3 regions of the Limosilactobacillus allomucosae genome follow, and region 1 is predicted to be linked to each of the others. Evidence: riboswitches for the same ligand, from Rfam matches in the RefSeq annotation. Region 1 holds a riboswitch; each other region holds the start of a gene.
The links. Region 1 has a riboswitch for thiamine pyrophosphate ahead of thiM (hydroxyethylthiazole kinase). Riboswitches for the same ligand answer to the same signal wherever they lie in the genome.

Region 1 (4,338 bases):
CAGTTTGCCGCTGGCCAGTTCAGTGATAAATGGATGGTGAATGCTTTTTTGCCAGAGTGGTGCAGCTGCTTGATGCAGTTTTTCAGAAAATTTAGTGGTTTTTGCGTCGTTCATAAAAATTTCACCTGGTTGATCTAGTATAAAGAATTGATATGCTGAACGGTTTTTTGAATGTCAGCACTTTGCAGAATCATCGAGATCATTGAAAGACCAGCGACTCCGGCAGCAAGCGTCTTAGCCATGTTGGCTTCGGTAATGCCGCCAATGGCCACGATTGGATGGGTGCTTAGCGTGACCAGCTCATGCAGTTTTTCAAGTCCCATCGCTGGATCAGCATCATTTTTTGAGTTGGTTGGAAAAATCGGACCACTGCCAACATAGGCCACCGGCAGCTGATTAGCATGCTCGATCTGTGCTGGCTGATTGCATGAATAGCCGACAAACATAGTATCCCCAACCGCGGCTAAGACCTGTTCGACACGCTGATCCTTTTGACCAACGTGGATGCCGTCAGCGTTGATTGCCTGGGCCAATTCAACGTCATCATCAACGATCAGCGGAATATGATGCTGATCGGCAAGTCTGCGCAGCTTCAGTCCCAGCTGCACGCGCTGTTCTTGGTTGAGCTGGCTGGTACCTTTTTCGCGATACTGAAAGGCGGTAATGCCGCTGTCCATTGCGATTGATACGTCATTTAGAAACTGTTTTGGATCATGATTGACGTCTTGGGTGCCGCCAACCAGATAGCAGTGAAGCATTTCTTCTCTAAATTGCATACGGACCTCCTAGACTGCCCAGTGATTCAAAGGACCGTGCCCGTGCCCAACCTGGATGCCATCGCGAATCGTGGCTTCCACGTATGCCTTGCCGATACGAATCGCGTTCTCCATCGACACGCCCTTAGCCAGCTCGGCAGTAATGCAGGCAGAGATCGTATCACCAGTACCGTGCGTGCGTTTGGTGTCGATCCGGGGCGAGCTCATCCAAAAACTTGATCCATCAGCCAGCAATACAAAGTCACTGGCCTGTTTTTGATCATTAAAATGACCGCCCTTAACCAAGACGTTCTTGGCGCCTAAAGCCTGCAGCCGCTGTCCAGCTTCTTTCATATCGGCGTTGTTCTTGATCGTCATTTCAGCCAGTGCCTCTGCTTCCGGCAGGTTGGGCGTTACCAGATCGGCGAGGGGAAGCAGCTTGGTCCTGACCGTGCTGATTGCCTCATCGGTCAACAGATGCGCGCCGCCTTTGGCAATCATGACTGGATCAACTATCAATGGTCCAAAGTCGTATTGTCTAAGATTGGCGACGACGGTTTCAACGGTTTCAGTGTCAGCCAGCATGCCCGTTTTGCAGGCCCGGATCTTTAAATCGGCGTTTAAGGAGGCAAACTGCTCATCAATGATTTTTTTTGGCAGCGGCATGGCGTCTTGAACCCCCAGCGTGTTTTGTGCCGTAATGGCCACTAAAACAGTCGTGGCAAAAACATGCCGCATCTGCATGGTTTTTAGATCTGCCTGCATGCCCGCGCCGCCACCTGAATCAGAGCCAGCAATCGAAAGGGCTTGTGGAAATTCATTGATCATCTTCAGTCTTCTTTCTGTAATTCGGTTTGCCAGGCTGCAATCAATTGATCATCGGCTTGGTAAAGATTGTCCAAAAACATGTTATACCAGCGGCTTGGCATCTGGGTCTTTTTAGCCGCGGCCTGGCCGGCTAAGGCAAATACCTTGCAAGCCGTGGCGGCCGCTTCCAAGACACTGCCGCCCAAACCGATAAAGGCCGCGATAATACTGGAAAGCATGTCGCCAGTTCCCACGTGAACGGCAAATAGCGGCGAGCCAAACGGAACCTTGATGACTTTTTGACCATCAGTGATGATATCTACGGCTCCAGTCATTGCAACAACGGTTTGGTATTTTTGAGCACATTTCTGCGCGATGGCGGTCAGATCACCATCACCAGATCCCGCATCGATGCCGTGGCTTTGCCAGTCAATCCCGGCTAACGCAGCAATCTCGCCGGCATTGCCGCGGATGCAGGCAAAGTGATACTTGCTCAAAAGCTCGTTGGCGACCTGAGTACGGTAGGCGCTGCCGGCACAGGCCACCGGGTCAAAAACGGCTGGGACCTCTAAAAACTGCGCGGCATCCATAACCGCCAGCATCTCTTCTCTTTGTGCGGCTTCAACGGTTCCCAGATTAATCGTAACGGCCTGGGCAATCTTGACCATGTCTTCGGCTTCTTCGGGCGCCTTGGACATGATTGGCGAAGCGCCTAAAACGTTTAAACCATTGGCAACATCAGCGGGCGTAACCATGTTGGCAACCGTTAAGACGACCGGATTTTGTTTGCGCAGCTGTGCAATCAGACTCATTTGAATTCCTCCTTTGATTGGCTGAAATAAAAAATCCGCGAACTCGTTAAAACGCTCGCGGATCTGGTTGATTCCAATTCAAAAAGAAGAAGCACTTTCCTTCGCAAGCATCGACTTAACAGGTTCAAAGAGTTTACGCGTCACTGCGCGCGTCTCAGTCCAGAACATGGACTCCCCTAGTGCGGAAAAATATTCAACTTAGTTTTTAGTATAGCAGAAAATTCAAATTTAGAAAGGTTTAATTAATTCAATGGGACGCGATGATCAATTTCAATCAATAAAGTCGTTAGCCATACGATTTTATCTTTGAAAACTTATCAAGCAGTCAATTCAGTGATAGATTTATTATAATTATATTAAAAAGGGGGGATGGACATGCCAAATCATCAAGCGGGCAAAATCAGCTTTGCCTCGGTGTTTTTATTCGGGATCAACAGCATGGTCGGGTCCGGCATCTTTTTATTGCCTGGCGTGCTGTTTCAGGATGCCGGCAACTGGAGCCTGGCCTTGATTCTGCTGGCGGCATTGGCAGTCTTGGCAATGGCCTATTGTTATGCCGAGATGGCGCATCACTTTTCGGGGAATGGCGCGGGCTGGTATTATACCTACAAAGAGTTTGGCCGATTTTGGGGCTTTGAGATCGGGCTGTTTACCTGGCTGCAGGGCGCCGCGGCTATTGCTACCGAGATCGCGGCTTTTTTACGCGGGCTGCGACCATGGCTGCCGCGATTAAGCGAGATTACGGTCTATCGCTGGGCTGGACTGGGAATGATTCTGATTTTATTGACGATCCGGCTGCTGGGTAAAAAGGCATCAACTTGGGCCAATAACTTTTCAACGGTCTTGAAGCTGGCAGTTTTGGGATTGTTTGTCGTGCTGGGGATTTTTTACGTCAAGCCGGGCAACTTTAATGCTGCGGTTCATAATTCGATTGATGACTTTGATCATGCGTTTATGCTGATCTTCTTTATGTTTCCAGGATTTTCTTTTTTGCCGGTACAGGCATCGTCCATTCACAATTCCAAAAAGAACCTGCCAAAGCTTTTGATTGGCGTGGTCATTAGCGTTGCCGTCATCTATATGGTTACCATGAGCGTGGCAATCGGGATGCTTGGCAATCGAATCGACAACGCAGACGCACCGCTGGCTTGGGCGTTTGGTCAGCAGTTTGGCAAGCTGGGCGAGGCCGTGATTATGATCGGCATGTTAGGATCGATTGCCGGCGTTGCGATCTCAATGTTTTACAGTACGCCATACGTGGTTTCGTCGCTGGCTAATGAAAAAGCGCTGCTGCCCAGGTTTATCGGCATCAAATCACAAAATGGCGTTCCATACGTTGCCACGCTTTTGACGGCTGGCATTGTTTTGATTTTGGTAATGGCGGGGGATTATCTGGCGCTGATTCCCTGCAGCATCATGATTGCCGTTGTTCAGTACGCATTCGTGGCGATGGCAACCATCAAGCTTGAATTTGCGGACTTAAAACGGCGGCATGCACAAGGCAAGATTGACCATATTGACATTTATGAAATGGTGCTGGCCGTGATAGCATTGCTGTGCTGTTTGTTTTTGGCCCGTTTTGTAACTCCTTTGGCAATCGAGATCACGGCTGGCATCGCATTGATCGGCGTGGTCAGTTATCTGGGACAGCTGATTAAGCGGCCGCCAGCTGAAAATTAATCAAAGACAGCGCTTTCTATCCGCGTTATAATCGGATTAGATGAATTTAGAAGCGGAGGGATTTTTAATGACGGAAATCAATTCATACGTCGATTTAAAATGGCTGCCGATCATTGAAAAGTTTCGCCATGAAGCCAAAATAAATGACGATGCGCGTGATGCCGGGTTGAATCCGTACCCAGAAAACGTTGATCGCTTTGACAATATTCGCTATGGTGATCATGGTGATGACAACCTGCTCGATTTGTATCGGCCGCATCGCTATCAAGGAAAACTGCCGGTGA
Region 2 (4,338 bases), 910 kb from region 1:
ATCGACAAGAACGGCTGTGCCCTGCATGACCCACTGGCAGTCGGTGTCTCCATCGACCCTACCTTTGTTCAAACGATCAGCCTGTTCATGAAGGTTAACTACGACGAACACAACTACGGCCGGACGATTGGCGATAACTCACGCCTGAACGATCCTAATCCAAACGTTAAGGTTGCCGTTAACGTTGACAAAGAACGTTACTTGAAGGTATTCATGGAACGTTTGAACAGCGTCTTGAAAGAACACTAATTACCAATCAAAAACCTCATCGGTGCTTGCCGATGAGGTTTTTTAATCCTATTCAGTCTGCAGATCAGCTGATGGCAGATTCATAGCCGCATTTTGAGCTGGCATAACGGCGTTTAGAAGCGTTAATTGAGCTAAGGCCTCAATCCACTCGGCATCATCATTTAAAGCTGGCAGCAATTGATATTCGCTTCCACCAGCAGCCAAAAAGGCATTGCGGTTCTCCTCACCCAATTCTTGAATCGTCTCCAGACAGTCAGCGGTAAAACTAGGCGCGATAACCAGTACCTTGCGATAGCCTTGCTTAGGCAGTGCAGTCAAAAGATCTTTGGTGGCCGGCGTCAGCCACTTTGCCGGTCCAAAGCGCGACTGATAGGCTTGAAAACAGGGAACCTGCAGCCCCAAACGTTCAATTACCGCCATGGTCGTTTGCCGGCAGCGTTGGGCGTATGGATCCCCAGCCTTTTGATAACTGAGCGGAATACCATGATATGAAAAGACGATTGCATCTGGATTCATTTTAGCAACCGCTTTTTGCAGTTTATTCGATAATGCTTTGACATAAGGCCAAAAACTGCTGTAGTCACTGACGAATCTAATTTCCGGAACTATTTTGCGATCCTGGTAAAACCGAGCGACATCATCTTGAACCGAAGCCGTGGTCGTAGTTGAATACTGCGGATACATTGGAATAATCGTTAAATCAGTGATTCCTTGAAACTCAAATTCTTTTAAGACCGCACCAATCAGCGGCTGACTGTAGCTCATGGCATAGCGAACCGTATAATCCGGCAGTCGCTTTTGCAGCAGCTGGGCTTGGCGCTGGGTATAATGCAGCAAAGGCGAACCAATCTCTGATGACCACAGCTGCTCATAATTGGCGGCCGACTTGGGAGCATGTTTGGGCAGCACCATCATGTTTAGAATTGGCTGCCAGATCAATGGCGGCATATGAATGACCCGCCGATCGCTTAAGAACCGCCGTAGAAATCTGGTAACTGCTGGAACGCTGGGATCACTTGGCGTTCCAAGATTAACCAGCAGGATGCCTTTTTGATTTTTCTTCATAATCTTGCCTCTTACTCTTATTTGTAATTCAATAAGACCATTCTAGCACGACATCTAGTAGCTATTTTTATGATCAAACGCCATATATTGTATTCAAGCTGATCAAATGATTATCAGTGAATTTCAATGAATTTAAAAACCCTGCTTGATTCAAATCAATTTATCTGCTTAAACCCCTTTTTTATTTCAAATTAAACTTCGATAAAATTTCTGCCGGCTTGCACTATGCCAAGTTATTTTGTAAGATGAAAACGATCAATCATTCATGTCTGGGGTGCCATACGGCTGAGATAATACCCATTGAACCTGCTCTGGATAATTCCAGCGAAGGGAGATACGGTAAATAATCTGTTGTAATCAGCCCCACTGTGGATCTTTTCCATAGTGGGTTTTCTTTTGGACAGGTGATTGAAAATTTCAATCATTAGGAGGGTCTTTCATGGCCAAAAAAAATAACAAGTTTCATCTGCGCGACATCATCCTGCTGGCACTGGTCGGCATTATCTTTGGGGTGATCTACTGGGCAGCTGCTTTTATGTACAACGCGCTGACCATTGTCTTTACGCCGCTCAAGCTGCCAATGATGGGTAACGATCTAACCATGGGACTTTGGTGCATGGCCGGTCCGATGGCGGGATTTATGCTGAAAAAACCTGGTGCACCTTTCCTTGGCGAGTTTTTAGGCGCCGCTGGTGAAGCCTTGATTGGTGATCAATGGGGCGCAGCCAATCTGATTTCTGGTGCCGTTCAAGGGATTGCCAGCGAACTGGGCTTTACGTTTACCGGCTACAAGCACTACGACTGGCTGGGGGCCGTTTCAACAACCATTACCACGACAATCGTAACGTTTGCTTGGGATTGGTTCCGCAATGGCTACAACAAGTTTGGCTTCAAAAACGTTTACTACTTTAGCGGCCGGCTGCTTTCAATGTTCTTCTTCTGCGGCGTTTTGGTAATGCTGATCGAACGGCTTCTGGAACGCTCGCACGTCATGAAACGCGAGGAATTTAACGACTAATGAATCATTTGGCAATTGACAATCTGACTTTTGCATATACGCCAAAGCGCCCAACGTTAAAAGACGTTACGCTGAAAATTCCGGTTGATTCCTGGACGCTTCTTTATGGTGCTTCCGGCAGCGGCAAATCCACGCTGATGCGCCTCTTAGCCGGTCTGCTGCCTAAATACGGCGGCCGGATTCTGCAAGAAAACATCGAGCTGCCGAATGGTTTAACCGTTGCGATGATGTTTCAGGATCCCGGTATGCAGTTCGCGCTTGATACGCCGCAGCATGAATTGGAATTTGCCTTGGAAAACCTGCAGCTGCCTGCCAACGAGATGCCTGCCCGCATTGAGCATGCCTTAAAATTCTGCGGCATTGAACACCTGCGCGATCGTCAGCTGGCCACGATGTCAGGCGGCGAGCAGCAGCGGGCCGCCTTGGCCGTTTTAGTCGCGATGGATACCGATATTCTGCTGTTGGACGAGCCATTTGCCAGCATCGACAACCATAATCGGACTTTATTGATTCAGCAGCTGACCTTATTGCAGCAAAAGTATCACAAAACGATTATCGTTGCTGATCATGACCTGCATGGCTATCGCGGCTTGGCTAAACAGGTGATTCGCTTTGAAAATCAGCGAGCCGAGTTGCTTGACGCCGCTGCCAGTGATGCGCTGCTTAAGTCTGCCGATCAGCTGGCCGCCACGGTGCATCATGTCAAACTGCCGACTGCCAGCGATCAGCCGATTTTAACACTCAAAAACTTGACGATTGAACACGGGGATCAAAAGCTGATCTTGGCAAATGACTTTTCGTTTTTTAAAAATCAGACGACACTGTTGACTGGTGCTACAGGAACCGGGAAGTCCTCATTGTTTAAGGCTATTACGCACTTGGCGGCTTATCAGGGAACGATCGTCTATAACGGTCAGGACAGTCAAAAAATCAAGCCGCGCCGTTACGCTCAACAGGTCGGCTACGTCTTCCAGCATGCCGTCGACCAGTTTCTTAGCGTAACGGTTAAAGAGGAGCTGGCGCTGAGTCTTAAAAAAGGCCGTAATCCCTACTTTGACGAGGAACACCTGACCGCGGCACTTAAGCTGCTTGGTTTGAGTGAATTGCAGGAGCGCGTAGTCTACTCGCTTTCTGGCGGTCAGCAAAAAAAGCTGCAGCTGCTTTTAATGCTGATGATGGGGCAGCCGGTTCTGCTGTTGGATGAGCCTTTTAGCGGCCTTGATCTTCATTCGCTGCATAATGTCGTTGATCTGATCAAGGCCAGCCAAAAAGTCTACCCGCAAACAATGATCATTATCAGCCACCAGCTGGAGGGCCTGGAAAAGCTGATTGATCGGCACGTAAAACTGGCAGACTGTCAGCTCAGCTATCGGGAGGAATTTTAAATGAATCCAAGTTTTAAACTGTTGTTGGTGCTGATCATTGCCCTAGAAGTCTCGTTTACACGCCATTTAACGATCAATCTGGTCTTAATTGCCGTTGCCATAATCTATCTTTTGACTAAGCGCATCCGGCCCCGCTTGTTTGGCTGGCTGTTTTTAATGCCGCTATTTCCAGCAGTCGCGGTATTTATCACGATTGCCTGGTTCAGTCCCGGTCATGACTATTTTTATGCCTGGGTGCTGTTTTCACGAATCTATGTCTACGTTTTTACCGGCGCGGCTATCACGCAGACCACCAGTCCACTGGAGCTCACCCGCTCTTTGGAACAAAATCTGCATCTGCCCAGCAAGTTTGCCTATGGAACGCTGGCGGCCGTCAATCTGATTCCGCGGATTAAAATGGCGGTTAAAACGATTCGCGCGGCTGGTCAAATGCGGGGCATCAACCTGTCTTGGTGGTCACCAACGCTTTATTTCAAGGCAATCCTGCATGCCATCACCTGGTCGGACCAATTGGCACAGGCTATGGAATCACACGGCTACGTTGAGGATCGCGCGCGGACCAGCGTTCATCAGATTGCATTAACGGCTCGCGATTGGGCGATATTATTAATAAGTGTTATT
Region 3 (4,338 bases), 830 kb from region 1:
ATAATCGCCATCAGTTCACCGGCATCAACCTGCAGATTGATATCATGCAGCACGTGAAATCGAGTCGCACCCTGACCATAGTACTTGTTGACGTGTTCCAGTCTAATCATTGTCATCAGCGCTCACCTTGGTCCCGTTATGCAGCTTGCTGTCTGGGTTGGTGACGATCTGCTGACCAGCCTTGACGCCGCTTTTGACTTCAAAGTATTCGTTGACCCGCTTACCGCTAACGGCAACTGCCTTGGCCTTACCGTTTTTAACGACGTAGACCTGCCCATTTTTAACGCTGGACTTTGGAATCCGCAGCTGGTTTTGCGCAACTGAAGCCTTGACCGTCTGCCCATCCATAAAGTCTTCACTGCTCAAGTCGGCGTCAACCTCGTAGCTGGCACCATTGCTTTGCGAGTTCGTGGTCGGCACCGTGGCCAGGTAGCTGATCGTCGTATCGGCCTGTTTGCCCGTTGCCAGTGCCCGCACGTGAATCTCCTGACCGGTTTTAAGCTTACTGTAGTTATATTCTGATACCTTGCTCTTAAACTTCAGATCGTTGGAGTAGATCGTGATTACCGGTGCATCCTGCTTGGTATCGTCAACCGTAACCGTACCGTCAAATGGTGCCGTTAAAGTCTGGGTGACCTTTTGACTCAGCGTGTTGACCTTGTTTTGAGCTGCCGTAACGTCGCTTTGCGCATCGGCCAGACTGGCTTGGGCCTGGGCAACGCTGCTGGCCGATCCAGAAGCCGTGCCATCCTCGCTTTGCGCAGCCGCATCCTTTTGCGCCGCACTGACATTGTTTTGCTGTGCCGTTACGTTGCGCTGTGCCTTGGCCAGTTCCTGCTTGGCATCGGTCAGTTCTTCATTGGCACTCTCGCTGTAGGTCGTTACCAAAGGATCACCCTCACTGACCTTTTGTCCGTTGGCAACCCCGATCGACTGCACCTTGCCAGATGGCAGACTCAAGACCTGCTGCTGTTGGGCGGCAACGGTCCCGGTCAGCGTCAAAGGCGTTGTTTTGGCAACCTTGGCAACGACATAGCGTGAAGACTGCGCGGCCTTATTCTGCTTGATTTTATTGATGATCCCCATCCCAATCAGCAAAACCAAAACGATTGCCGTGCCGATCGTTGTCTTGCGGTGATTTTTTACCCAATGTTTTATTTTTTGCATAATCTTCCCCAATTTCTACTTCTCAAAAATCCATTTCAATGCGACAAAAGTACCAAAAGCAACAGATGTTTTAGTTAGTTACTTAAGTGATTAACTAGATAATACCAAATTTTTCTTAAAAGGCAATCCTTATTTCAAAAATTACTTAAATACTTTATCTATCGACCAATGAATGCAGTGCCATCGCCACTTGTCAACCCTGGTGCTGCAGTGGTTAAATAGTAGTTGAAATAAAATGACTCTGTCTGGGGTGCCATTGATTTGGCTGAGAAATACCCACATAACCTGATCTAGTTAGTACTAGCGGAGGGAGACAGCTTAATTTGGCGTGGCCGCATCGTCACGTTCTTTTGATTAATGATTAAGCACTCTTTCTCGGCACTGGGAAAGAGTTTTTTTATTGGTTTGAGACGATTTTAAAAAGTTTTTTAGGAGGAACCTTATGAAAAAACGGACCTATCAGCTGGTGCTGACCGCTGTGTTATCGGCACTGGCCGTTTGTGGCGGCAGCATGTTCTCATTTCCCATCGGCGTGGCCAAATGCGCACCAACGCAAAGTCTGATCAATATTGTTGCTGGCGTGGTCTTGGGACCGGAATGGGCAGTCGTGCAGGCGCTTTTGACCTCAACCGTGCGCAATCTTTTAGGCACGGGGACGCTTTTGGCCTATCCTGGCAGCATCTTTGGCGCCTGGCTGAGCGGCTGGATGTTTAAGCGGTTTGGCAAGATATGGCTGGCAGCTTTGGGCGAATTGATCGGCACGGGTTTGATTGGCGCGCTGGTTTCCTATCCAATCGCTGCTTTGCTGATGGGTGCTAAAGGATCGCTTTTCTTATTCGTCCCCAGCTTTGCAGTCAGTGCCATCGTTGGCGGCCTGTTGGCCTGGGTGATCTTAAAAGCCGCCTGGCAGCCAATCAGTCGCTTTGCCAAAATTTAATATTTATTTAGGGGCAGTTATTTGGCTTTTTTCCATGTTCTCTTGTACAATTCAGTTATCAAGCTACAATCGTTTTCTCATTAAGGAGGAATCAGCAAATGGAAAAAACATTTACCTTAGCCGAATTAAAGCAGTTCAATGGTCAAAACGGTCAGCCAGCCTATGTTGCCGTTAAGGGCACGGTCTATGACGTAACTGAAGTGTCAGCATGGCAAGGCGGCAAGCACCATGGCGTTACGGCCGGCACTGATGCCACCGCGGCCATTGCTCATGCTCCTCATGGCGAAAGCGTCTTAGGCAAGCTGCAAGTAGTCGGTAAGCTGGCTGACTAGTCGCTGAGATTCATCTATAATCATCTAAACTAAAAAACAGCTGTCAATCCAATATTGACAGCGTTTTTTATTGCACCGAGAACGCCAGCTGAATTAATATGACATCAAGATGAAATGATTAGAAGGGAGTAAGCCATGGCTAAAGTTACTACTGAACAAAAAATTCAGACAGCCTTTTTGCAAATGTTGAAATCAACGCGCTACGATCAGATAAAAGTCAGCCAATTAGCTAAAGCTGCCGGCATCAGTCGCGGAACTTTCTACACCTATTATGATTCGATATACGATTTACTTTCAGACGTTGAAAACAGCTTATTCAACGAACTTCCGCAGATGACTGTTCCAATTGGCAATCTGGCCGATTCACAGAAAATCCACGATCTGCTTATAGTGAAACTAACTCATATTCAGCAGCATTTTCCTACCCTTAAGCTACTGATGGGACCAAATGGCGATCCTTATTTTCAATATCAGCTGGGACGCTTTTTTCTGCCAATGGCACAGGAATACGAGCATGCACTGACACACCCTAATAATTCAATCGAGCTCGCACTGCTTAACGAGGCTACTAACGGCGCTCGGATGAGTATCATTCACTGGTGGATCTATCATCCCGACGCAATCTCAATCGACGAACTGGCCGATTTTCTGCGCCGCTTTATCCAACAGATAATGGTTCTTTCACAAAAAGAAGATGTCAAAAAAAGCTGAAGTCAGCCTTGCCGGACTGATTTCAGCTTTTCGCTTATCTGCATTCCTTGTAAAATCCGTTTATTTAACTGCTTTTGATACTGATGCTACTTTACACCGGCTGCCAGTTTCATCATGCCGCCAACCTCTAATGCAAAGTGAATCGTATGTCCCTTGGCAATTGCCTGCGGAGCATCCTTGGGGCAGAAGAACGTTGAGATCATCTCTAGGCCCTCTGAATTTGGTTTAAACTCGTGAATAGCACCCACATGAATATTTTCATTATTATCAGCCAGATGGACCTCTCCAGCCAGTACCAGCGGATAGTCTTCGTGCCGCTTTGCTCGAGTATAAGCAGGAATCGTTTGTGAACCTATCCCGTGCGTGCAGACCGGTTCGCCAAAACAGCCAAAAGTCTCCATAATCGTCTGGCCAGTAGCAATCTCGCCTGCCACGCCATAATGTTCAGGCATAATCTTAAACGGCGTCATTCCATTCTGCATTGTTGCCATAGCCTTTTGAACCTGCGGCATGGTTAAGCCCTTAATGTCAAAATGTGTCACTCCCAGCCAGCAGCCCTGTTCTTCAATCGGCCGCTGATTAAATTCATGCCAGCGTTTGGCAGAATCTTCAAATACCGGCTTCATGATCTTCATCGTCTGCTCGCTTCCTATTGCATAATGCGTTTTTTCAAGCAGACGCATTGCCTTTTGCGGTTCCAGCCAGTTTAGATCCGTATCAGAATATACTTTTCCATCCTCATCTTTCAAGTCAACGCCTAATCGTTTGAACTCATGCAAAACGTGCAGTGCCCGTTCGTACTTCAAGCGTTCCAGCTGTTCTTCAGTATAGATCTGGCCGTTGATCGTTGTCGTAATTGAAAATTCAGTCATTCAAACTCACTTCCTAATTTATTTATTGACTATATCCTAACGAAATTTTCCCAACGAAGATTGACAGAATCGCGGAACCGTTCAAATAATCTGACACAATTCAAATTCTGTCAAAATTGATGTAACATATAGCATAATAAAGAAAGCGATTACTGAAAGGATTGTTAACAATGACTAAAGGTTCTGCAATTGCCTACCAAGAACTGCTTGACGAGCTGCAAAAACTGGACATCAAATACGAAATGGTGGACCATCCCGCCGCTAAGACCACTGAAGAAGCCGATGCCTATATCGCTGGTAAAATCGGCGTCCGCACCAA

Region 2: it holds a riboswitch for thiamine pyrophosphate, as region 1 does, so the genes downstream of both, ABC765_RS10520 (ECF transporter S component) here and thiM (hydroxyethylthiazole kinase) in region 1, are expected to answer to the same signal.
Region 3: it holds a riboswitch for thiamine pyrophosphate, as region 1 does, so the genes downstream of both, thiW (energy coupling factor transporter S component ThiW) here and thiM (hydroxyethylthiazole kinase) in region 1, are expected to answer to the same signal.

What each region holds. Positions count from the first base shown of each region.
Region 1 covers NZ_CP154878.1:1,333,959-1,338,296, reverse strand. Annotated here, with positions in the region: gene ABC765_RS06350 (TenA family protein) at 1-114, opposite strand, end outside; gene thiE (thiamine phosphate synthase) at 135-776, opposite strand; gene thiD (bifunctional hydroxymethylpyrimidine kinase/phosphomethylpyrimidine kinase) at 786-1,583, opposite strand; gene thiM (hydroxyethylthiazole kinase) at 1,586-2,374, opposite strand; TPP riboswitch at 2,454-2,562, opposite strand; gene ABC765_RS06330 (APC family permease) at 2,750-4,054, shown strand; gene ABC765_RS06325 (alpha/beta hydrolase) at 4,122-4,338, shown strand, end outside.
Region 2 covers NZ_CP154878.1:2,247,223-2,251,560, forward strand. Annotated here, with positions in the region: gene ABC765_RS10510 (nucleoside hydrolase) at 1-249, shown strand, start outside; gene hemH (ferrochelatase) at 298-1,314, opposite strand; TPP riboswitch at 1,575-1,664, shown strand; gene ABC765_RS10520 (ECF transporter S component) at 1,754-2,332, shown strand; gene ABC765_RS10525 (ABC transporter ATP-binding protein) at 2,332-3,717, shown strand; gene ABC765_RS10530 (energy-coupling factor transporter transmembrane component T) at 3,718-4,338, shown strand, end outside.
Region 3 covers NZ_CP154878.1:2,162,986-2,167,323, forward strand. Annotated here, with positions in the region: gene ABC765_RS10120 (ABC transporter ATP-binding protein) at 1-110, opposite strand, end outside; gene ABC765_RS10125 (efflux RND transporter periplasmic adaptor subunit) at 103-1,167, opposite strand; TPP riboswitch at 1,404-1,496, shown strand; gene thiW (energy coupling factor transporter S component ThiW) at 1,610-2,104, shown strand; gene ABC765_RS10135 (cytochrome b5 domain-containing protein) at 2,203-2,436, shown strand; gene ABC765_RS10140 (TetR/AcrR family transcriptional regulator) at 2,572-3,147, shown strand; gene ABC765_RS10145 (hypothetical protein) at 3,234-4,019, opposite strand; gene ABC765_RS10150 (prolyl-tRNA synthetase associated domain-containing protein) at 4,190-4,338, shown strand, end outside.